Regions from separate parts of the Rhodoferax sp. RT5P35 genome, predicted to be linked through region 4. Evidence: predicted binding sites of a transcription regulator. Region 4 holds the regulator's gene; each other region holds the start of a gene.
The links. Region 4 encodes LexA, which represses DNA repair genes until DNA is damaged. Its sites were predicted from a motif close to ACTGTATNNNNATACAGT; they were not measured.
Positions count from the first base shown of each region.

Region 1: a site for LexA is predicted at 2,465-2,482, ahead of AC097L_RS04575 (putative DNA modification/repair radical SAM protein). Genes of this name have one in related genera too.
Region 2: a site for LexA is predicted at 3,158-3,175, ahead of imuA (translesion DNA synthesis-associated protein ImuA). Genes of this name have one in related genera too.
Region 3: a site for LexA is predicted at 3,641-3,658, ahead of recA (recombinase RecA). Genes of this name have one in related genera too.

Region 1 covers NZ_JBWMAX010000003.1:42,865-48,460, reverse strand. The annotation lists gene AC097L_RS04580 (UdgX family uracil-DNA binding protein) at 1-1,178, opposite strand, end outside; gene AC097L_RS04575 (putative DNA modification/repair radical SAM protein) at 1,171-2,448, opposite strand; gene AC097L_RS04570 (putative bifunctional diguanylate cyclase/phosphodiesterase) at 2,645-4,993, opposite strand; gene AC097L_RS04565 (PAS-domain containing protein) at 5,286-5,596, shown strand, end outside.
Region 2 covers NZ_JBWMAX010000006.1:291,760-297,355, forward strand. The annotation lists gene AC097L_RS12040 (error-prone DNA polymerase) at 1-1,029, opposite strand, end outside; gene AC097L_RS12045 (Y-family DNA polymerase) at 1,042-2,355, opposite strand; gene imuA (translesion DNA synthesis-associated protein ImuA) at 2,300-3,124, opposite strand; gene AC097L_RS12055 (hypothetical protein) at 3,788-4,390, shown strand; gene AC097L_RS12060 (GIY-YIG nuclease family protein) at 4,474-5,596, opposite strand, start outside.
Region 3 covers NZ_JBWMAX010000004.1:234,260-239,855, reverse strand. The annotation lists gene fusA (elongation factor G) at 15-2,021, opposite strand; gene AC097L_RS07750 (hypothetical protein) at 2,111-2,404, opposite strand; gene AC097L_RS07745 (response regulator) at 2,405-3,079, opposite strand; gene AC097L_RS07740 (MarR family winged helix-turn-helix transcriptional regulator) at 3,104-3,577, opposite strand; gene recA (recombinase RecA) at 3,711-4,805, shown strand; gene recX (recombination regulator RecX) at 4,860-5,339, shown strand; gene argC (N-acetyl-gamma-glutamyl-phosphate reductase) at 5,412-5,596, opposite strand, start outside.
Region 4 covers NZ_JBWMAX010000013.1:76,782-82,377, reverse strand. The annotation lists gene kdsB (3-deoxy-manno-octulosonate cytidylyltransferase) at 1-168, shown strand, start outside; gene adk (adenylate kinase) at 272-928, shown strand; gene AC097L_RS18930 (asparaginase) at 977-1,984, opposite strand; gene lexA (transcriptional repressor LexA) at 2,071-2,745, shown strand; gene AC097L_RS18920 (hypothetical protein) at 2,902-3,276, shown strand; gene AC097L_RS18915 (D-2-hydroxyacid dehydrogenase family protein) at 3,349-4,356, shown strand; gene AC097L_RS18910 (hypothetical protein) at 4,586-5,596, opposite strand, start outside.

The DNA.
Region 1 (5,596 bases), on a different contig from region 4:
TGGATGCGCCGTTTGCCACGCGGTTCGAACTTGAAGTGCTTCACCGCGTTGGTCAGGTACAGCGCCGCCCGTGACAGGCCGAGCTGCGCCAGCGCCCGGTCCAGCAACTGGCCGGCCGGGCCGATAAAGGGGCGGCCACGCAGGTCCTCCTGGTCGCCGGGCTGCTCGCCCACCAACATCAGTGGTGCGCCCATCGGGCCTTCGCCGTGCACTGCCTGCGTGGCGTGCTGGCCGATGGGGCAGGCGCGGCAGCGTTCAGTGGCCTGGTGCAGCGCGGCCAGCGTGCCTGGGGCTTCCACTACTTCGGGGCGCTGGTCCAGCCGCAGGGCGATGGAAGCAGCGGGTCGGCGGTGCGCCGGTTCGCTGGCCGCTTGCTCCAGCATCTGGCCGCTGCGCTGGGCCGATAAGGCTGTGAGCGGTTGGATCAGCACCGCCTCGGGCAGGTTCTTCCAGTAGCGGCGCGGCATCTCCTTGTGCATCATGGCCAGTTTGAGCCGCGCCGGGTTGAAGATGTTTTCGTAATAAGTGAGCCACAGGCGCTCGTTGGCATCGGCCGGTGGTGCGTCTGATTTCTGCGCGCCAGGGCCGAAGGCCAGTTGCTGGCCGTTCCAGCGGGCGCTGCGCTCGGGCGTGAGAATGGCCCAGGGCATTTGCGCAAAGCGCCGCGCAAAAAAGGGCGCGGTGGCTTCGACGATGTGGTGTCCGGGCTCGAACCAGGCCACGTGGGTGACACCCCAGCCGTCGTCGGTGGGCGCGTCCAGCGGCCGAAAGCGCACAAACGCGGTCATCTTGTGCATGTCGCGCCGCACCACGCGGGCCATTTGCTCGGCCTGCATCCTGTCGGGGTCCAGCGGGTCGTAGCGCAAGCCCGGCTCGCGCAGCAGCCGCCAGGCCAGCCGGTAGAGCAGGCCAAAGCGGGCCGGGTCGGCGTGCAGCGCGGTGCGGTTGCATAGTGCGACGAAGAACGCGGGCAGCTTCAGCACTGCGCCGTCTGTGGCGGGGACATCGGGTGCGGGTTCTTCTGTCGCAAACAAATCCCCCTCGGCCGCGCCCGCCACATGCCAGCTGATCTGCCCGGGTTCTATGTTTTGCGCCAGCAAACGCCGCGCCGCCGCCCGAAAGCCCGGCACGTCGTCTTCGCCCGCCAGGTGGACCGACAGCGGCGCCGAGTTAGCCATGGGGCAAGGGCAGGTCGAACAATGAGCGCTGTACCGGCTGTGGCCGCAGCCGCGCCGCCAGGTTGGCATCGTCCAGCCCGTTACGCGCCGCGCCGGGCACGCTGATGAAGGGCAGCACGTTTTTCAGCGGCACCTTGAGGCGTGACAAATCATCGACCCGCAGCGTGCGGGTGCGGCGGGCGGTGAGCAGGCGCTTCACCGAGGTCACACCCAGGCCGGGCACGCGCAGCAGCATTTCGCGCGGGGCGCGGTTCAGGTCTACCGGAAAGCGTTCGCGGTGGGCCAGCGCCCAGGCCAGTTTGGGGTCGATGTCGAGGGCCAGCATGCCGTCGCTGGCCCCCACGATTTCATCGTGCGCAAAGCCGTAGAAGCGCATCAGCCAGTCGGCCTGGTAGAGCCGGTGTTCGCGCACCAGTGGCGGCGCGACCAGCGGCAGGCCGCGCGCGGCATCGGGGATGGGGCTGAAGGCCGAGTAGTACACGCGCCGGAGCTGGTACGCGCCGTACAGCGTGGCGCTGGCGGTCAGGATGCTGCGGTCGTCTGAGGCATCGGCACCGACGATCATTTGCGTGCTTTGCCCGGCCGGTGCAAAGCGTGGCGCCCGGGCCCGCTTGGGGGCCACGCGCGGCTGCGAGGTAGCCAGTGGCGGTGGGGCCGCGGCCTTGGCGTCGTCGATATGGATACGCAGCCGGGCCATCGAGCGGCGGATAGCCTGGCCGTCTTTTTCGGGGGCCAGTACCAGCAGGCTCTCGGTGGTGGGCAGCTCGACGTTGATGCTGAGCCGGTCGGCATAGCGGCCTGCGCGGGCCAGCAGTTCCTCGCTGGCTTCGGGGATGGTTTTGAGGTGGATGTAGCCGCGAAAGTCGTGCTCTTCGCGCAGCACGCGGGCTACTTCGACCACGCGCTCCATGGTGTAGTCGGGGCTGCGGATGATGCCGCAGCTGAGGAACAGGCCCTCAATGCAGTTGCGGCGGTAAAAGTCCAGCGTGAGCTGTACCACCTCGTCGATGCGAAAGCGGGCCCGGTCCACATTGCTGCTGACGCGGTTGACGCAGTACAGGCAGTCGTAGACGCAGTAGTTGGTGAGCAAAATCTTCAGCAGCGAGATGCAGCGGCCATCGGGCGCGTAACTGTGGCAGATGCCGGCGCCCTCGGTCGATCCTATGCCGCGCCCGCCAACGGAGTCGCGTTTTAGCGTGCCGCTGGACGCGCAGGAGGCATCGTATTTTGCGGCGTCGGCGAGGATGGCGAGCTTGCGGTTGAGGTCCATGGTGTGGTGTGTATTAACTGTTTAAATATACAGCAAAACACGGTGTGCCACCCACAGAAGCTGGCCGATTGTGGTTCAGGTATGCAGTATTTTTGCTACTGAATGAATAGCTTGAACCGTAAGTGGCATATGCGCACTAGGCACTTTTTGTTTAAACTTTTAAATGCAATGTGTCGCGCGTGCCGGGGTGTGGACTTTACAGAGAGTCCAACCGATCCGATCCAGGTGCGTGCTGCAACAGGGCCAGCACGGCTTTAAGCGCCATTGGCCGGGCCAGGTGGAAACCCTGGCCGTTGCTGCAGCCTAGGTGGGTCAACTGTTCGCACTGCGCTTGGGTTTCTATCCCCTCGGCGGTGGTCTCCATCTGCAGTGCGCTGGCCAGGGCGATCACCGAGCGCACGATGGCTTCTGACTCCGGGCTTTGGTGGATCGACATGATGAAAGACCGGTCGATCTTGAGTTTGTGGAATGGAAAGCTGCGCAGATAGGCCAACGATGAATAGCCGGTGCCGAAGTCGTCCAGCGCGATGCGGATGCCCGCCATGCGCAGCCGGTGCAGGGCGTTCAGCACGTCGTCGGTGTCTTTCAGAAATACCGATTCGGTGATCTCCAGCTCCAGCCGCTGCGGGCGCAGGCCGGTACGCTCCACCACGGTCAGAATCTTGTCGACCAGCAGGGCATCGTCAAACTGGCAGGCCGACAAATTGACCGCCATCACCAGATGGCCGGGTAGCGTGCCTGCCGCGGTGCAGGCGGTTTCCAGCACCCACAGTCCGATGTCGCGGATCAGCCCGGCCTCTTCCGCAATCGGAATGAACTCGGCCGGGGACAGGTTGCCAAACTGGGGGCTGGACCAGCGCAGCAAGGCCTCGACCCCGGTGGGCTGCTGGGTGGGCAGTGCGATCTGCGGCTGGTACACCAGGTGTAGCTCCTGCTGCTGCAGTGCCTGGCGCAGGGCATCTTCGATGGCAATGCGGCGGCGGGATTTTTCGTCCATCGCCAGCGAGAAGAACTGGGCCTGTCGACGCCCCCGGGCCTTGGCTTCGTACAGCGCCAGGTCGGCCCGGTGCAGGATGTCGTCGGCTTGCTTGCCATGGTGGGGCAGGCAGGCGATGCCAATGCTGATGTTGGGCGTGTAGGTAATGCCCGACAGCGTGCAGGGCTCTTCGATGGCGCGCATCAATCGGTCGGCAAACAGGCGCACTTCTTCCTCCTGGGACAGGCCGTCCAGCAGGATGGCGAACTCGTCCCCGCCCAGCCGCGCCACTAGGTCCCGGTCCCGGATTTCGCAGAGCATGCGCTGGGCGATGGTCTTGAGCAGCACGTCGCCATTGGCATGGCCGTAGGCATCGTTGACGCGCTTGAAGTTGTCCAGGTCGATGCACAGCAGCGCCGCCATGCCACCTTCTTGGGTGCACAACTGCTGCAGGCGGTGCTGGAAGTGGCGGCGGTTGGCCAGGCCGGTCAGCACATCGAAATGGGCCATTCGGTGCATTTCGTCTTCGGCCGTTTTGCGCTCGGTGATGTCGGCACCCACGCCGCGCCAGCCGGGCAGCGGCTGGCCAGGCTGCGCGACCTGCTTGCCTGTCAGCGCCCACCAGTGCAGCTTGCCTTCTAGAATGATGGGTACCACCAGGTCTCGAAAGGGCGCGCGCGCGAACAAGGCCTTTTGCAGGTTGTCGAGGTAGCTTTGGGCATCGGCAGGGGTGGCGGCTTGGGACTGGTGGGTGCGCGCGATAAGCGCCACCAGGCCTAAGGTGCTGTTGAATTGAAGGGCTTTGACCAGGCGGCTGGACGCGTGTATGACATGCCCCGTGGGCGAAATCTCCCACAGAAAGTCATTGGCATTTTCTTCAAAGTCACTTAGCAGCAGCCCGATAATCTGTTTCTGCTGGGCGGCATCGGCTTCCGCCACCAGCCGGGAACCGTAGAACTTGGCCATGGTGTGCACGGACGCTATCACCACCAGGCCATACACCGCCAGCAGGCACAACAGAATGTCTGTGCCCGGCAAGTGGGTGCGCAGCAGCCCGATGACGCAGCCCGTGGTGAGGCAGACCACGTAGACCATGGCGGCGGCTGGCACGGTAACCAATGCAAAGCCACCCGCACAAATCATCCCGCAGGACATGACCAATAGCATCTGCTGGTCTTGGAACAGCAGATGAGGTAGCAGCAAGGCGGGCAATACGCCCCACAGCGTGCCCAAGCCGGCGGCATGTTGCACGGCACGCCGCATGGCCCGGCGCGAGGCCGTGTGTTGCACCGTGTTCTGGCGTTTGTGCCGAAACCACGCGACCAGGCCTTGGACGACTGAAAACAGCAATGCCATCAGCCAGAGCCAAAGCCACCAGGCACCGGCTGCCATGCGGTACAGCACGAACGAGGCGTTGAACAGATTGACCAGCATCGATAGCGGTGTCATGCCCAGCAGGGTTTGCAACTGTTTGGCACGGAAGCTGGCCGCCAGAGGTTCCTCAGCAACATACGGAGTCCACAAACTTCGTATGCGTGCGAGCGGGCTGCTGGTCAGGGGTTCTGTCATTTGTGCCATCGGTTGGGATTTCTGCACATGGCTGGGGTGTTGCCAACCGCTTTGCCCTGCGAAGGGTCTGCCCATGGGCAGGCAGCGGGTGGTCTTGCGCAGGTTACGCCATTTTGCGTAAAACATGGGCATTGTGTGGCGGTGAAAGCCCCAAGGAGTCACTAGTACAAACCATAAAGGGGCACTACGGTATCCAAAACACGGTAAGACTCAGGTAAAGTCCGTCAAGAAAACGGTGCGCCCTGGCCGCCGAATGGATTTCACCTATGGATGCCAGCGAGATAAAAGCGCAATGACGCAGCAAGCAAGCATTTTTAGCGACCACGCCCCAGCCGGTCCACCCAACCTGGCGCTGCTGGCTACGGTGGCCGACACGCTGGACAGCTTAGGAATTGCAGCCTGTGTGTTCGACGATGCCGACAACACCTTGCTGTGGAACCGCAGCTTCCTCAAGTTCTTCCCAGAGCATGCCGCCCACGTCTACGCCGGGGAGCCCTACCGCGCCAACCTGCGCCGGTTCTACCAGGGGCGGCTGGCCGCGGAGGAGCTGGAAAAGATCGACCAATACATTGATAGCGGCGTGGCGCGCCACCGCACCCAGCA
Region 2 (5,596 bases), on a different contig from region 4:
GAGAAAGTAGTGCTCGTAGTGCAGTTCGGTGATGAGGTCCAGCTCATGCTCAATCTGGTTCTGCACTTTGGCGATGAGTCCGTGCGGCCAGCGCCGCCCGGCGCCTTCATACGTGACACGGCGTAGGTAACTGGCCGGGGTCTCGCCTGCCGGCACAACTTCGTCCGGATACTGGTAACGCAACTCCTCCAGTGAGAAGTCGCAGCGGGCTGCCACCTGCAGCGTTTCCGCCAGCAGGTCGGCCGGATAGGTCTGCACCAGACGCAGTCGGCTGCGCAGGTGCCGCTCGGCATTGGGCTGCAGGGCCAGTCCACATTCGGTCAGAGGCTTACCGATCCGCGTCGCGGTGAGCACGTCCTGCAAGGGTTTTCGGGACCGTACATGCATGTGCACATCGCCCGCGGCGACCAGGGGAATGGCCGTCAGCTCGCTAACCCGGCGCAGCTGGTACAGCCACATTTCATCACCCAGGACTCGCAGCATTTGCAGCGCCAGCCAGCAGCGCCCGGTGAAGGCGGTGAGCAGCCAGCGAGCCACAGTCTCCATCTGCACAACATTTGAATCCCGGTCGGGTGCGGCCAGCACCACGCAGTCGGCCAGGGCCTGCGGGTCGATACCGTCCCGGGTCAGGTGGTAGGTGCCCTTTTCCGATGAGCGCCGCAGCCTGGTTATGAACTCGCACAGATTGCCATAGCCGTTCAGGTTACAGGCCAGCACAATGAAGGTAAACGGTGCGTCTCCGTCCACCTGAAACTGGCTACCCACCAGCAGCGGCAGTTGCTGCTCCTTGGCGGCGACATGGGCGCGGACGATGCCGGACATGGAGCATTCGTCGGTCAGCGCCAGGGCTGTGTAGCCGAGCTTCTTGGCCCGGGCCACCAACTCGCTGGGTTGGCTGGCGCCGCGCAGAAAGGAGAAATTGCTCAGGCACCACAACTCCGCATACGCCGGAATACCCTCGGACCCAGGCCCAGAAGGGGACCCCGGAAGTGAACCAGGAGCAGGCGAAGCGGCGAAAGACGAGGACATGGCCGCGCCTGTTCACGCAAAGACGCCATGCAGAAACCAGGCGGTGGCTTCATCGGCCAGGCGGGTCTGGTAAATCCACAGCACCCCCGCGTGTTCGCTCAATGCCACCCAGTAGTCGCGGACCGTGGTCTGGGCATGGCTGTCGCCTGCTGCGTCAGGGATGCGGTGCCACCAGCCGCCCTCGACCCGGTGCGGGCCGGACAGTAAATACAGGGTCCCCTGGTACAAGGGCCGATTCGCGCGCGCGGCCAGCCGCAAGGGCTCGGGCAGGATGAAAGTGGGTTGCGGCAAGCCTGGACGCCGTGGACTGGGACGTGGCAGCGGGTTCGGTGCTGCCTGCCAGTGCACAGCCCATTCCATACGGTGCTCTTCGACCAGCACCGGGCGCAGCACTTTCGCGGGGCCCAGACGGGCCGCAATACGCTCCAGCACCAGCGCCAACGACTCCCCGTCTTCCTGGCTGTCGGGCAGTAAAGAGGCGGTTTTTTCCTCGAACGCACGGACATCGACGGCCAACAGTTCCAGGTCACCCACCGGAGCGAGCAGTTCTACCTTGGCCAGGTTTTCTGCCAACAGGCGGCTCAGGTGTTCGATACTGCGAGTGGGTTCAGACGTACGTATGGTCAGCTCGCCGCCATCCCCCGCAGTCTTTGCGCGCATGGCGTCATGGCACCAGCGCAGGGTGAAAGCGGATACACCACACCGCCGGGCGGCCAACCAGGCACACAGCTGCAGCAACAGGCGGCGGGCGCCGAACAGGATGGCCGGAGCATGTTCTACCCGGGACATCAACTCCAGCTTCGCGTGGAACGTGTCCGGCAGCGCAACCCAGGGGTAGCCGCTGGGGCGCAGACCGTAGGCTTCGTCCAGTGCAGCCAGCAGCTCCTTATCAAAGCGTCGGCTGATGCCGCCGCGCGGCAAGGCCCGTACCTGGCCCAGGCTGGTGCAGCCCAGGCGTGCCAATGTTGGGGCGTGCGCCGCGACGGCAGTCAGCACCTCCAGCGGCAGCGCATCCAACAATTGCTCCAGTGGTTGGGCGAAACCGTTGCGCACGCCGGCACGGGCCAGGGCCAATGCCGCCAGGCTGGTCGGAGCCCAGCTCAAGAAGTTCACGCCCATACCGTCGCATTCCTCGCGCACCCGGGCCGCCAGCTTCCGTTTGCCGCCGAACAAGCGCGCGCTTCCCTCCACCTCCATCAGCACAGCACCTTGCACCAGGGCTACACGGGGGGTGAATTGCAAACACCATACCGCCAGCCCCTGCAGAGCGTCAGTGCGTAACGGGTCGGGGGACGGCGCGTCGGGGAGCAAGGCTGCCCACAACATGGCTGGCACTTTCACTGGGAAGGAGAGACTGGCTGGGGTGCTGCAGCCGCGGCGTCAGTACCGAGACCAAGCCACCGGGTACCGACGGCAGGCGGACCCGGCCATCGTGCACGGCACCGCGGCGCTTGAAGAGCTGGACGCGGAGTTCCCAGTCCAGACCATAGGTCGCATGCACCCGCAAAGGAGCCGCCGAGGCTTCGTGCTGCGCGGCTTCAGGGCGACACAAGAAGACCAGTCCAGGGCAACTCTGCGCACAGACCTGCAGGCGGCGAATCTGCTCTTGCCGGGCCTGCGGCACCCAGGCGACCAAGGCACCGGCGGAGCCGGATTTGATGAGCTGCTCGGTTACCCAGAGGCGTTCCGCCGGGGTATCGGTCTGAATCCACACCAGTTGGCGCTGGTCCAAGCCTTCGTGCAGCAAACCCGGCAAATGGGGTTGTTTGGGCGGGCCGACCACGACCACCTGGCCGCCCTGGGCCACTACCTGGCGCAATGCCGGACCCAATAGCCGCCATTCCAAGACTGACGGCTGTGGGCTCAGGATTTCCGACAGCGAGTGGCAAGGCCAGCCACCACCGGGGAGCTCTTGGTCGAGCAGCGACCAGCCTGACGCAACTACCGAGGACACGGGGGAACCCAATGCATCGCCGCGCCAGATAGCCGCGGCTACAGCCGGTGGCAGCGCGCCGGCAACCCGGAGCGGGCGGGCGGGATGGATGGGAGATAGGGGGACGATGGGGGCATCGAACCACTCGGGTTGGGCTTGCATAGGGACTTCGAGGACTGGGGATGGCATTTAAACACTGTTTTTTCATACAGTAAACCATGCCCAGGCACTGGTCCAGGTAATACTGGACTTCGAACCGATATCGTTGCCGTGGGGTAGTGTAAACAGCCCGCTACCAGACTCGTCAAGCTGGTGTATGACCAAACCAACAAACGGGCCTGGGCTTATGTGCTGCCCAATACTACGAAGGAGCCCATCATCCGGCCGATGGACTAGGTGGCATTTGTGACGGAGACCGGCTGGAGGGGTTGGAGGTCCATTGATTGCAGCCTAAGCTTTTGCGACGGTCACCGTGCTGAACGCGTCGGAGTCGATGTTGCCCGAAAGGAAGCAGACTGGGTATCGACAATGATGTGTTCAGATTAAACTGCCATACTCGGCAAAAAGCCGCCATTGACTTACCGCCGTCAAACTACTGCTACAAGCCGGTCTGCGGCATTTGTCTTGAGATGACAACGGCCGCGTCAGCGGCAAGCGGACATTGAGCCCGTCGACGACTGACCAGCCGACCTATATGTTGCACCGGTCGTTCAGCGTGGCGCCAATGCCCGCAGCGACCGAGATCATCACCCGCTTTACGTTCATGCCAATCAGGCTAGTCCGCTAGGACATCTGCGTTAAATTTAAATTAAGTTAGACATTCAAATGATTCACTGGCGCCAGATTCCCCATTGGCTCTTTCGTGCGTGGCCTATTTTTGCGCTCTTGCCCTTATTTGTGATTCATTTTTTCGCACTCAGACAATTCGCCGAGTCATTTACCATAGTAAATAAGTTTGCCGGAATGATTCTGCAGCTAACCGGTGGACTACTCATTCTTTTCTCGATTAATGACAATCTTGGCCTATTTCGGCGTCAGTCCTTATTGATTGCAACAATGGATTGGTTCAAGTCTTTTCCAATCGTGCGAAATTCGGCAACCGTTACGCTCAGCGGAGTTTGCGTCTCGGGAACGGCCGGTTCTGCCAGCGCTTCCGTAGGTTCCAAACCGCAGACAGTTGAAGAGAGAATTGCGCATCTGGAGGAAGGTTTTAGCTCTTTGCGGCAAGAAGTTGCCGCAAACGCCACGTTAGCTCAGCAGCAGTTGTCGAAAACAAAGGAAGAACTAGAAGGCCGTATCGACACCACTGCCAATAAGGTATCTGATCTAAGCAAAAAAGTTGAGTATGCGGCGGTAGGCGGCTTCAAATTGCAGGCATTCGGCGTATCACTTGCAATCTATGGCGCGGTGACAAGTGTCTTCGCTTAGGGCCTGAACGAATGTCTGCTAGGTCGTTCGCCCCAAGCACCGCCAGCTCGTGTCGAACTGCCCTTCAAACCTAACAGGCGGGCTCAGTATGCGCCTGTGCTGAAACGGTATTTAGCTTGGTTTTCGGTAAACCCACGGGTCGTCGCGATATGGAGAATCGCCTGTCGTTTTGACCTGAACACCTTGTCATCAACCATAATCGACTGGTCAGCTTGCTTGTATGACGTAACCCCAAGCGGCACTGCTACCGCTTGCTCGACAGTCATGCCCTGTTCGTTTATGCGGTTCTTCAACGTGCTTACCCCGATACCGAATGCCTCAGCGACCGTCTTTAGCGATGGATACGACACTCCACGGACCAATAGCGCCGTGCCGTGAACTCTCTCAACCTTGGTCTTGGTATCGATCCACTCGAAGTTGTCAGGCCCCCAGGGTTCGTCAGACGCCTTACGCACCAGTTCTAAGCCAGATGGCACTGGCGATACATCGGATTTGAACTTGTCGTAGTCTGACACCCATTCGATGGCGATGACACCAGGGTGACGTTTGAGCATGGCAAGCCAGCGTCTGAAAAGGTTTGATCCGGCATCAGGGTGGCGGCTCCGTCTCCGAATCTTGTCTGCCTTTGGCAGCAGCTTTCCTTGCTGAAGCCTGCTCCGAACAACATGTTGTGCGATGCCGAGGCGTTTGCCCAACACGTCTGCCGCTTCCTCGATGGAGCGAAAACTTTCATCTTCGTATTGGACAGGCTTTCCGCGTGGACTCCCCATGCCGCCGGGTTTTGCAGAGTTGAGGCCCATCGCCCCCAAGGCCCCCAATCGATCTACCCAAAAGGCTTCACGGGCGGGAAGTAGGTTCGGGTCGGTAATGCCGTTCTCAAGCACATCAATGTCAAAACCCTCTCGTCCGTCTTCTTGGATTGCAATATGGATCTTGGTAGTAGAGCCCTGTGCCGCTCTGCGTAAGTGAAAAGCCCAGCGCTGCTTCACAGATGTAACGGTGAGGCCCACATACACGGCACTTGTCTTCAGACGAGTAATACGGTAGATCAAGCCCGCACGATGACTGGCGAATGCAGTTGGAATGGCGAGGGCATCGTCCAAGCCCCAACCGGCCTTCAGACGAGACCAGATTAGTGCGCGATCCGTATATCTGCCCACGGTTCGCAGGAGCGCCGCGACGCTATGGAAATGCGCGCCGGCATAT
Region 3 (5,596 bases), on a different contig from region 4:
TTTCAAACCGGCGTTCAGCCGTGCCGCGGTGCCACCGCATAGTGGTCCAGTTGCATGGTGTAGCTGGCCCGGCCTGCGGTCAGGGCGCGCAGGCTGCCGATGTAGCCAAACAGCGTCTGCAGCGGCACCATGGCCTGCACCACGGCCGCGTTGCCGCGCTGGTCCTGGTGGCGCACCTGGCCGCGGCGGCGGTTCAGGTCGCCGATCACATCGCCCACATGGTCCATGGGCGTGGTCACTTCCACCGCCATCACTGGCTCCAGCAGCGTCGGCCCGGCCTCACGTTGGGCTTGCATGAAGGCCTGCAGGCCCGCCACCTCAAATGCCAGCGTGGACGAGTCCTTCTCGTGGAAGCTGCCGTCTTCCAGCACCACCCGTACATCCGTGACCGGGTGGCCCGCCAGCACGCCTGCCAGGGCGGCGCGGCGCACGCCTTGCTCCACGCTGGGGATGAATTCCTTAGGCACCGCCCCGCCGGTGATGGCGCTTTCAAACTGCAGGCCCGCGCCGCGCTCCAAAGGCTCCACGCGCAGCACCACCTCGGCGTACTGGCCGGGGCCGCCGCTCTGCTTTTTGTGCAGATAGCGCACCTGGACTGCATGGGCGATGGTTTCGCGCAGGGCCACTTGCGGCGGGCCGGTGCGCACGGTCACGCCGAAGCGACTGCGCAGCTTTTCCAGCGTCACTTCCAGCTGCAGCTCGCCCACGCCGGACAACAGGGTCTGGCCGGTGTCGCTGTCCTGGCCCAGGCGCAGGCTGGGGTCTTCGTCCACCAGGGTGTGCAGGCCGCGCGAGAAGCTGTCCTGGTCATCACGCGACAGGGGCTCAACGGCCATGGCCAGCACCGGCTCGGGCGCGTGGATTTCTTCCAGCACCACGGGCTGCGCCGGGTCGCTCAGGGTGTGGCCGGTCTTGCTGTGCTTCAGCCCAGCCACGGCCACGATGTCGCCCGCCTGCGCCAGCGCCAGTTCTTCGCGGCGGTCGGCGTGCATCTGCACCACCCGCGACAAGCGCTCGCGCTGGCCGGTGTGGGTGTTCAGCACGGCCGTGCCCGCATGGGCTTCGCCGCGGTAGACGCGCAGATAGCTCAGCGTGCCGTGTTCGTCGTGCACCACCTTGAAGACCAGCGCGGCAAAGCCGTCACCGGGCGGCAGCGCCAGCGGGCGGTCTTCGGGGGCGGGCAGGTAGTCCACCACCGCGTCGAGCAGGGGCTCGATACCCTTGTTCTTTAGCGCGGCACCGGCCAGCACGGGCACGAAGGCCCCGGCCAGCGTGCCCTTGCGGATGCAGGCGCGCAGCACGTCTTCCGGCACGGTTTGGCCGTCCAGGTAGGCGGTGAGGGCTGCGTCGTCTTGCTCCACGGCCAGCTCTACCAAGGTGCGGCGGGCGGCTTCGGCGGCGGCCAGCAGCTCGACGGGCACGGCAGCGCGTTCCAAGGTGGGCTGGCCCCGGTCATTGGGCGGCCAGTACAGGGCCTGCATGCTGAGCAGATCGACCACGCCTGCAAATCCGGCCTCCTGGCCGATGGGCAGGTGCAGCACCAGTGGGGTGACGGCCAGGCGCTCGGCGATCATCGCCACCACGCGGGCAAAGTCGGCCCCGGTGCGGTCCAGCTTGTTGACCAACGCAATGCGCGGCACGCCGTAGCCGTCGGCCAGGCGCCAGTTGGTTTCGGTCTGCGGCTCGACCCCGGCCACGCCGTCGAACACCACCACCGCGCCGTCGAGCACGCGCAGCGAGCGGCTCACTTCGATGTTGAAGTCGATGTGGCCGGGTGTGTCGATCAGGTTGATCTGGTGGCCGCGCCAGGCCACGGTGGTGGCGGCGCTGTTGATGGTGATGCCGCGCGCCCGCTCCTGCGGGTCGTAGTCCATGGTGGTGTTGCCGTCGTGCACTTCACCGGTGCGGTGGATTTCGCCGGTGGTGAACAAAATGCGTTCACTGACCGTGGTTTTGCCCGCGTCGACGTGGGCGATGATGCCAATATTGCGCAGTTGCCGCGCATGTGTGTTCGTAGTCATACGATGTTCCTTAAAGACAAAAACCCTGGTGGCGTGCCGCCAACCAGGGTTTCCAGGGTCCGAGGCGGACCGCTAAAAAATTCCCGAAGCTAGGGGCTTTTGTCTTGCGCAATGGATGCCGCACCAATGGACGAGCGCAAGCCCACCATCCACTGGTGCGGATAAATCGTAGCAATCAGCTTGTCATAGGTACGCATAAGAACTTTCAGGCCGTAAAAAACAAAAAACCCCGCACAAAAATCTTTGCCGGGGTGGGGAGTTCGTTCCGGCAAGGCGCAGCGCCTTCCGAAGAGTCGGAAGGTGTCTAGAGGATCAATGCTTTGTTTATCAATGTCATGGTGCCGATTATAAAAACTAAACGCTGCGCTGTCCAGTGGACCCATTCAAGGGGCAATCTTTTCCAGGCAATAGCCCAGCCCGCGCACCGTGGCAATGCGGATCGGGCCTTTCTCGATCTTCTTGCGCAGGCGGTAGATGTAGACCTCGATGGCGTTGACGCTGACCTCTTCGCCCCATTCGCACAGGCGCTCGATCAGCTGCTCCTTGCTCACCAGCCGCCCCACGCGCTGCAGCAGCACCTCCAGCAAGCCCAGCTCGCGGGCCGACAGTTCCAGCGTCTTGCCGTCGATGCTGGCCATGCGCCCGGCGTGGTCGTACAGCAGGGGGCCGTGCTGGATGCTGCTGCTGGCACCCCCCGCACCGCGCCGCGACAGGGCGCGTACCCTGGCTTCCAGCTCTTGCAGCGAAAACGGTTTGGCCATGTAGTCGTCGGCACCAAAGTCCAGGCCCTTGACGCGTTCTTCCACGCTGTCGGCTGCTGTCAGTATCAGCACCGGCAGCGACGAGCCCCGGGCGCGCAGGCGTTTCAATACCTCCAGACCGTGCATCTTGGGCAGGCCCAGGTCGAGGATCAGCAGGTCGAATTCGCGGTTGGTCAGCAGCGCCGCATCGGCCTCGGTGCCGCTGGCCACGTGGTCCACCGCCGCACCCGAGGCGCGCAGGCCGCGCAGCAGGCCGTCTGCTAAAACCTGGTCGTCTTCCGCAATAAGAATACGCATCGTGTCTCCTCTATTTTTTCGCGATTATGTCGCGTAGGCCTCCAGCCCGAGTGCCACCACGGTGGCGACCTCAGGGCCGACGGCCTGGTGGAACTCGTCCTCGGCCTGCGCTACTGCGTCTTGGAAGGCTTTGAGCCAGGCCAGCCCGGTCGCGGTAAACACCACCCGGCGCGCCCGCGCGTCCAGCGGGTCTGGGGCACGTGCCACCATGCCCCAGGCGGCGCACTGGTCGACCAGGTCGCCCATGGCCTGCTTGCTCATGCCTGCCTGGGCCGCCAGCGCGGTGAGCCGCGCACCCTGCAGCGGCAGGTGCCGGGTGATGTGGATGTGCGCCGCACCCACCTGCGCCCGGGCCGCCAAGTTGCCCAGCGCCAGCGGCACGTCCACATTGCGGGCCATCAGCTCCAGTACGCGGGCATCGAAGCGGCGCAGCGCGGCGGCCATCAAGCGGCCCAGATGGGTTTCGCGCCAACCTTGTTCGGCGGTCAAATTCAACATTTTCAAATAGTAAGCCAAACTGACTAAATAATCTATTGCAGAAATGGTGGGTCGCCGTAAACTACTGTTCAAGCATCCAGCCTGTAGTTAACCGCAGGCAAGCCCGCCACCCATTTTTCGAAAGACCCGCAGCATGAACGCCGTCACCAAAGCCCCTCCCGTCGCCCCCACTCCCGCCGCACTGGCCGAAAAAGCCAAGGCCTTGCAAGCCGCGCTGGCGCAGATCGAAAAGCAGTTTGGCAAGGGCACCATCATGCGGCTAGGCGAGGGCGAAGTCATTGAGGACATCCAGGTGGTGTCCACCGGCTCGCTGGGCCTGGACATTGCGTTGGGCGTCGGTGGCCTGCCCCGTGGCCGCGTCATCGAAATCTACGGCCCCGAGTCCAGTGGCAAGACCACGCTGACCCTGCAAGTCATCGCCGAAATGCAAAAGCTCGGCGGTACCTGCGCCTTCGTCGATGCCGAGCACGCACTCGACACCCAGTACGCCCAGAACCTGGGTGTCAACCTGCAAGAAATGCTGATCAGCCAGCCCGACACCGGCGAGCAGGCCCTGGAAATCGTCGATTCGCTGGTGCGTTCCGGTGCGGTGGACCTGATCGTGGTCGATTCGGTGGCCGCGCTCACGCCCAAGGCCGAGCTGGAAGGCGAAATGGGCGACAGCCTGCCCGGCCTGCAAGCCCGTTTGATGAGCCAGGCGCTGCGCAAGCTCACCGCGCACATCAAGAAGGCCAACTGCATGGTCATCTTTATCAACCAGATCCGCATGAAGATTGGCGTGATGTTTGGCAGCCCCGAGACCACCACCGGTGGCAACGCGCTGAAGTTCTACGCCTCGGTGCGCCTGGACATCCGCCGCACCGGCACCATCAAAAAGGGCGACGACGCAATCGGCAACGAGACCAAGGTCAAAGTGGTGAAGAACAAGGTCGCCCCTCCGTTCAAGACGGCCGAATTCGACATTTTGTTTGGCGAGGGCATCAGCCGCCACGGCGAAATCATCGATATGGGCGTGGAGGCCAAGGTGATTGAAAAATCCGGTGCCTGGTACGCCTACCAGGGCGAAAAAATCGGCCAGGGCCGCGATAACGCCCGTGAGTTTCTGCGCGAGAACCCCGGTCTGTCCACCGAGATCGAAAACAAGGTGCGCGAGTCGCTGGGCATCCCGCTGGTGCCGGTGGCTGCCGAGCCCGCCAAAGAAGGCAAGAAGGCTAAAGTTGAGGCTTAAATAGGGCTCTAGCGCAGGTGGAATATGCGCTAGTAGCTATACATACCATAGCAAATGGCTTTTTTACCGTCCAAGGGCCTGTCGCCTATTAGCCTCAAGGGCCGGGCCCTGCGCCTGCTCAGTGGCCGCGAACATTCGCGCGCTGAGCTGGAGCGCAAACTCATCGCTTTCGAAGAAGTGCCTGGCGCGCTGGCCCAGGCGCTGGACGAACTCCAGGCCAAGGGTTTTATCAACGAGCAGCGGGTGGTGGATTCGGTGCTGTACCGTCGGTCTGCCAAGCTGGGCACCGCCCGCATCCGGCAAGAGCTGCAAACCAAGGGCCTGGACCCCGGCATGGTGCTGGATGCTGTGGCCAGCCTGCAAGACACCGAGTTAGCCCGGGCCCGCGAGGTCTGGCGCAAGAAGTTCGGCAGCCCGCCAGCAGATGCCGCAGCTCGCGGCAAGCAGCAGCGGTTTTTATTGGCACGGGGCTTTTCGTCGGATGCCGTGCGCCGTGTGGTGGCGGGCAGTGGCGACTGGGATGACGCGGGCTGAATTTATAGGTTTTAGGGCTGTAGCGCAGGTATTACTTACGCTATTAGCTATTAAAATAATAGCATAGTTGATTTACAGCTCGAGCATCAATTTCAGGTTTTGCACGGCCGCACCGCTGGCACCTTTGCCCAGGTTGTCCAGGCGAGCTATCAGCACGGCATGGCGGTGGGTTTCGTTGCCAAACACGCGCAGTTCCATCTGGTTGGTGTTGACCAGGGCCGTGGCATCGAGCTTGCCGCTGTCACCCGGGGTTTCCA
Region 4 (5,596 bases):
CGCCTGTTTCCCACCCTGCCACAGGCCCCGATCGAGGTCAGCGAGGCGCTGGAACAGCTGCGCGCACAATGGCACGGCTACCGCATCGCAGTACACGTTACCGAGCACGCGCCCGGCCCCGGTGTGGACACGCCCGAAGACCTGGAACGCGTAAGCAAACTGTACTAAAGCCTCTGGTATCCTCACGCGCAATGAAGCGTTGCGGCCGGTCCTGCATACAACAAGCCCGCCAGCAACGCCGCGCAGTTTTAAACACTTCGAGGATATTTCCATGAGACTCATTTTGTTGGGCGCACCCGGCGCCGGCAAGGGCACGCAAGCCACCTTCATCTGCCAAAAATATGGCATCCCGCAAATCTCTACCGGTGACATGCTGCGCGCAGCCGTCAAGGCCGGTACACCGCTGGGCCTGCAGGCCGACGCGGTGATGAAGTCCGGCGGCTTGGTCAGCGACGACCTGATCATCAACCTGGTCCAGGAGCGCCTGACCCAGCCCGACTGCGCCAACGGCTGCCTGTTCGACGGCTTCCCCCGTACCCTGCCCCAGGCCGACGCGATGAAGGCCGCCGGTGTCAAGCTCGACTACGTGCTGGAAATCGACGTGCCCTTCGATGCCATCATCGAACGCATGAGCGGCCGCCGCTCGCACCCGGCATCGGGCCGCACTTACCACGTCAAGTTCAACCCGCCCAAAGTCGAGGGTATTGATGACATCACCGGCGAGCCCCTGGTCCAGCGCCCCGACGACCAGGAAGAAACCGTGCGCAAGCGACTCGAGGTGTACAGCGCCCAGACCCGCCCCTTGGTCGATTACTACTCCAGCTGGGCCCGCAACGAACCCCACGCTGCCCCCAAGTACCGCGCCATCAGCGGCACCGGTAGCGTCGACGAAATCACCTCCAGGGCCTTTGCCGCACTGGCAGCCTGAGCTTCAACGCCTCTAAAAAGCCGCCCGGCGTGATGCTAGGCGGCTTTTTTACGCCTGCGGGGCCAAAAGCTCCAGCAGCAAGGCAATCCGCGCCTTGACCGGCGACAAGCCCTGCGCATCGGGGATCGCGTCCGAGCCCAGTCCCAGCACCCGGCCGAACACGCAGCGCGTAGAACGCAGCACCCGCACCCCATGCGCCATGGCCCGCAGCAAAGCCGCCTCTAGCTCCACATGCAGCGTACCGTTGCCAGTGCCGGCCACCACCATACCCTGCACGCCCTGGGCCACCAGCGCATCCACCAGCAAACCGCTGGCCCCGGCATAGTTCAGCACGATCTCCACCCGCGGCCAGCCGCTGGCAGACGTACCACCCAGAACTACACTTTTGATAGCTACTTGTGTAGATAGAACCTGCGCTAGAGGTCGATTTTCTTCATAAAAATCTACCGCCGATGGCCAGGGCCGCAACAGACGTACCCGGCCCTCCTCCACCAGCCCGACCAGCCCCGCATCGCCCGAGGCAAACGCATCCACCTTGTAGCTGTGTACCTTTTGCACATCGCGCGCGCTGTGGATGTTGCCCGCGCACACCGCCACCACGCCGCGTGCGCCCGGGGTGGCAGCCACCGCCACGGCATCCAGCAGGTTCTGCGGCCCGTCGGGCACCAGGGCCGTGGCCGGGCGCATGGCGCAGGTCAGCACCACCGGCTTGGCCGGGTTCAGCACCGCCTGCAGAAAATACGCGGTTTCCTCCAGCGTGTCGGTGCCGTGGGTGATGACAATGCCCGCCACGTCGGCCTGCGCCAGCCAGTGGTCGCAGCATGTCGCCAACTGCTGCCACAGGGCAAAGCCCATGTCCTTGCTGTCCACCTGCGCCACCTGCTCGGCCACCAGATCCACCCCGGCCGCAAAGCCGCCCAGCGACTCCAACAGCTGCGCCACACCCACTTCGCCCGCGGTGTAGCCCAGGTTGTCGCCCGCGCGGCTGGCGCGGCCCGCAATCGTGCCCCCCGTGCCCAACACCACGATCCTGGAAGAACTTGAATTCACCGCCATGCTTGCAAACTTTCAAAAACTGGTTAAAAATACAGTCACTGGATATTAAAACAGCCCGCCACTTCGTTTCCGCCTAGGAGTCACCCATGGATCTGCCCCCTCTTCCATTTTTCCCCGCCAAACTCACCGCCCGCCAGCAGCAGATTCTGGAGCTGATCCAGTCCGCTATCGCCCGTACCGGCGCGCCGCCCACCCGGGCCGAAATCGCCAACACCTTGGGCTTCAAGTCGGCCAACGCCGCCGAAGAGCACCTGCAGGCCCTGGCTCGCAAAGGTGCCATCGAGCTGGTCAGCGGCACCTCACGCGGCATCCGCCTCAAAAGCGAAGCCCTGCGCTCCATCAACGAGTCGCGCCTGCACAACGTGCTGAGCCAGCTCGCCCTGCCCCTGATCGGCCGGGTCGCCGCAGGCTCCCCGATTTTGGCGCAGGAACATGTAGACCAAACCTACCACGTCGAAGCCAGCATGTTCCGCCACAAGCCCGACTACCTGCTCAAGGTGCGCGGTATGTCCATGCGCGACATCGGCATCCTCGACGGCGACCTGCTGGCCGTGCAATCCGCCACCGACGCCAAAAACGGCCAGATCGTGGTGGCCCGCCTGGGCGACGATGTCACCGTCAAACGCTACCGCCGCACCAAAAACCTGGTCGAGCTGCTGCCCGAAAACCCCGACTACCCCACCATCGTGGTCGACCCGGAAGAAAGCTTCGCCATCGAAGGCTTGGCGGTCGGGCTCATCCGCAACACTTTGCTGATGTAGCCGCGCCACCTGCGCCATGGTGCCACTGCGCTAAACGTAATTTCGTGTAAAGCGCAGCAGCATGCGGGAGCGCCCCGCCGCCGCCACTGTCCGCGTAAATCCAGGTTTACAGCCACCGTTTCGTCCGTATTCAACACCGCTTGTTGGGAAGGTCCTATGGGAATCGCATCGTTTTCACCTACGGGTTTACTGGGTTCGTTCCAGGGTCTGGTGGGCTGGCTCACCGCTAGTGCACCGCACAAGCCCGTCCAGCGCCCCAGCCAGGCTTCACGCCCTGCTGCCGTGTGGCCACCCCACTGTGCCAACCACCCCAGCCCGGCACCCGCCTGGCCCGCCCGTCCCAGCTGCAGCACCCCGCCCCCGGCCGTTGCTCGCCGCCCGGTACGGGTGCTACGGGTCATCGACACGCCCCAGTCGAACGCCAGTGCCGGGCGCATGCGCATCTCGGGCCGCATGGCCGATGTCTGCGCTGAACTAGAGCGGATGGCCGCCCTGGAATCCGCGCCCCGCGGCGGCGCAGTGCTGCAATAAAACCAAGCCCCACCTGCTGTCGGCCCACAAGACCACCGCAAGCAGTCTCCAGCACCAAGGCACAATCAGGGCATGAACATTGTGATCCTCGACGACTACCAAGATGCCGTGCGCAAACTCGACTGCGCCACCAAGCTGGAACCCTACGCCGCCAAGGTCTACACCAATACCGTCAAGGGGCTGGGCCAGTTGTCGGTGCGGCTGAAGGATGCCGACATCATCGTGCTGATCCGCGAGCGTACCCAGCTCAACCGCGCGGTGATCGAAAAACTGCCGCGCCTCAAGATGATCGCGCAAACCGGGCGTATCGGTGCCCATGTGGATGTCACCGCCTGTACCGAGCGCGGTATTGCCGTGGCCGAGGGTGTGGGCTCGCCTACCGCCCCGGCCGAGCTGACGTGGGCACTGATTTTGGCTGCGTCCCGGCGCTTGCCACAGTACATCAGTAACCTCAAGCACGGGGTCTGGCAGCAGTCGGGCATGAAGACTGCGTCCATGCCGCCCAACTTCGGCATGGGTACCGTGCTCAAGGGCAAAACCATGGGCATCTGGGGCTATGGCCGCATCGGCCAGATCGTCACCACCTACGCGCGCGCCTTCGGCATGAAGGTGTTGGTCTGGGGCCGCGACACCTCGCGCACCCGGGCGTTGGCCGACGGGGTGGAAGTGGTGGACAGCAAGGAAGCCCTGTTTGCGCAATCGGACGTGCTGTCGCTACACCTGCGGCTGAACGAGGAAACCCGTGGCATCGTCACCCTGGAAGACCTGTCGCGCATGAAGCCCACCTCCCTGCTGGTCAACACCTCGCGGGCCGAGCTGATCGAGCCTGACGCACTGCTGGCCGGCCTGAACCGGGGCCATCCCGGCATGGCGGCGATTGACGTATTCGAGAGCGAGCCGATTTTGCAAGGCCACGCCCTGCTGCGGCTAGAGAATTGCATCTGCACCCCGCATATCGGCTATGTGGAGCAAAACAGCTACGAGTTGTACTTCAACGCGGCTTTTGACAATGTACTGAACTTTATCAAGGGCACGCCGACCAACATCGTCAATCCAGCGGCCTTGCAGGTTCGGCGTTAAGCCACGTAGCTATTGCTATCTATTTTGAAAATTATTTGATAGCAGCTTGCGCAGACGCTTCAAACGCAAACGACCAAAAAGCACAGGTTTTTTGGCCGTTTTTTCAATTTTATAAACCAACCCACAGCCACAACGCAAGCATTCCATAAGTACCGTGGAATCGGCTTTGCCGAGCGACTGGTATCGCCCCCTTCAAGGGGGTTGGCGTAACGCAGCGCAGCCTGGGGAGTCAGCCTTTTTTAGGCGAAATCTTGGCTTCGACCTTGGGATCGAACAGGTCGAACTCCAGCATGTTGCTGTCGATGACGGGAATCACCGGTGGGATAGGCGCAGGTGCAGCGGCCGGGCTGGACAGGGATGCTGCTAGATCCAGATCCAAGTCAAGATCCAGGTCCAAGCGTGCAGGTACGGGGGGAGCCACCACGGCTGGCACGGCTGGCAGCTCTTGCATCGCCATCAACTCAGAATTCGAGAAGTCCAGGTTCAAGTCCAGGTCCAAATCCAGCGGTGCGCGGTACGACGGCACCAAAGGCTCTGGATGGGTGTCTTGCGCTTCCAACGGAGCCATCTCCGACATCAACAACATCGGTTGGGTGAACGAGGTTTCGCGCGGAGCCGAAACCTCCAAAGGCGCGGGCTTGGATACGTCCAACTCCAACTCTTGGGGGCGGCTGATGCGCGCGGTGCGGACCTTCGGCACAGCCGCATACAAAGAGCCATCCGCTTGGCGAACTGTGCCCAGGGCCATCGCGTAGAGCAGCAGAAGTTCGCGGTAGGCGGCCAGGTCAAATGGCTTGCCTGCACTAGCAGCGTTGACAGCCGTATCGCGGAACAGGCAGGCTTCGATGAATTCCAGCACCTTGGGCGTGCCCCACTGGCTCTCGATACTGCGCAGCACCGCAGGGTAGCCTTCCAGGCTCTGACCTTCTTGGGTGAATGCGGGGAATTCGGGTATTTGGCTATTGAAGATGCGGTTGAACACATCACGCTGCTGCTGGTATTCCGCCTGGCGGCCCAGCGTGTGGTAAATCTTGAGCAGCTCCAAATAGGCCAAGGGGCTGGCATCGGCGCTGTCTTGGATGCTCTTTTTCAATACCTCGATCGCCTGGTCGTATTGGCCCAGCGAGACAAAAAAGTCAGCATGCTGCTGCACGTCCAGAAAATCTTCTGGGTAAATGCTGCGTGCTGGCATCGCAGTGACACCAGAGCGGGCCACGGGCGGGAATGGCTTGGCGGGCAT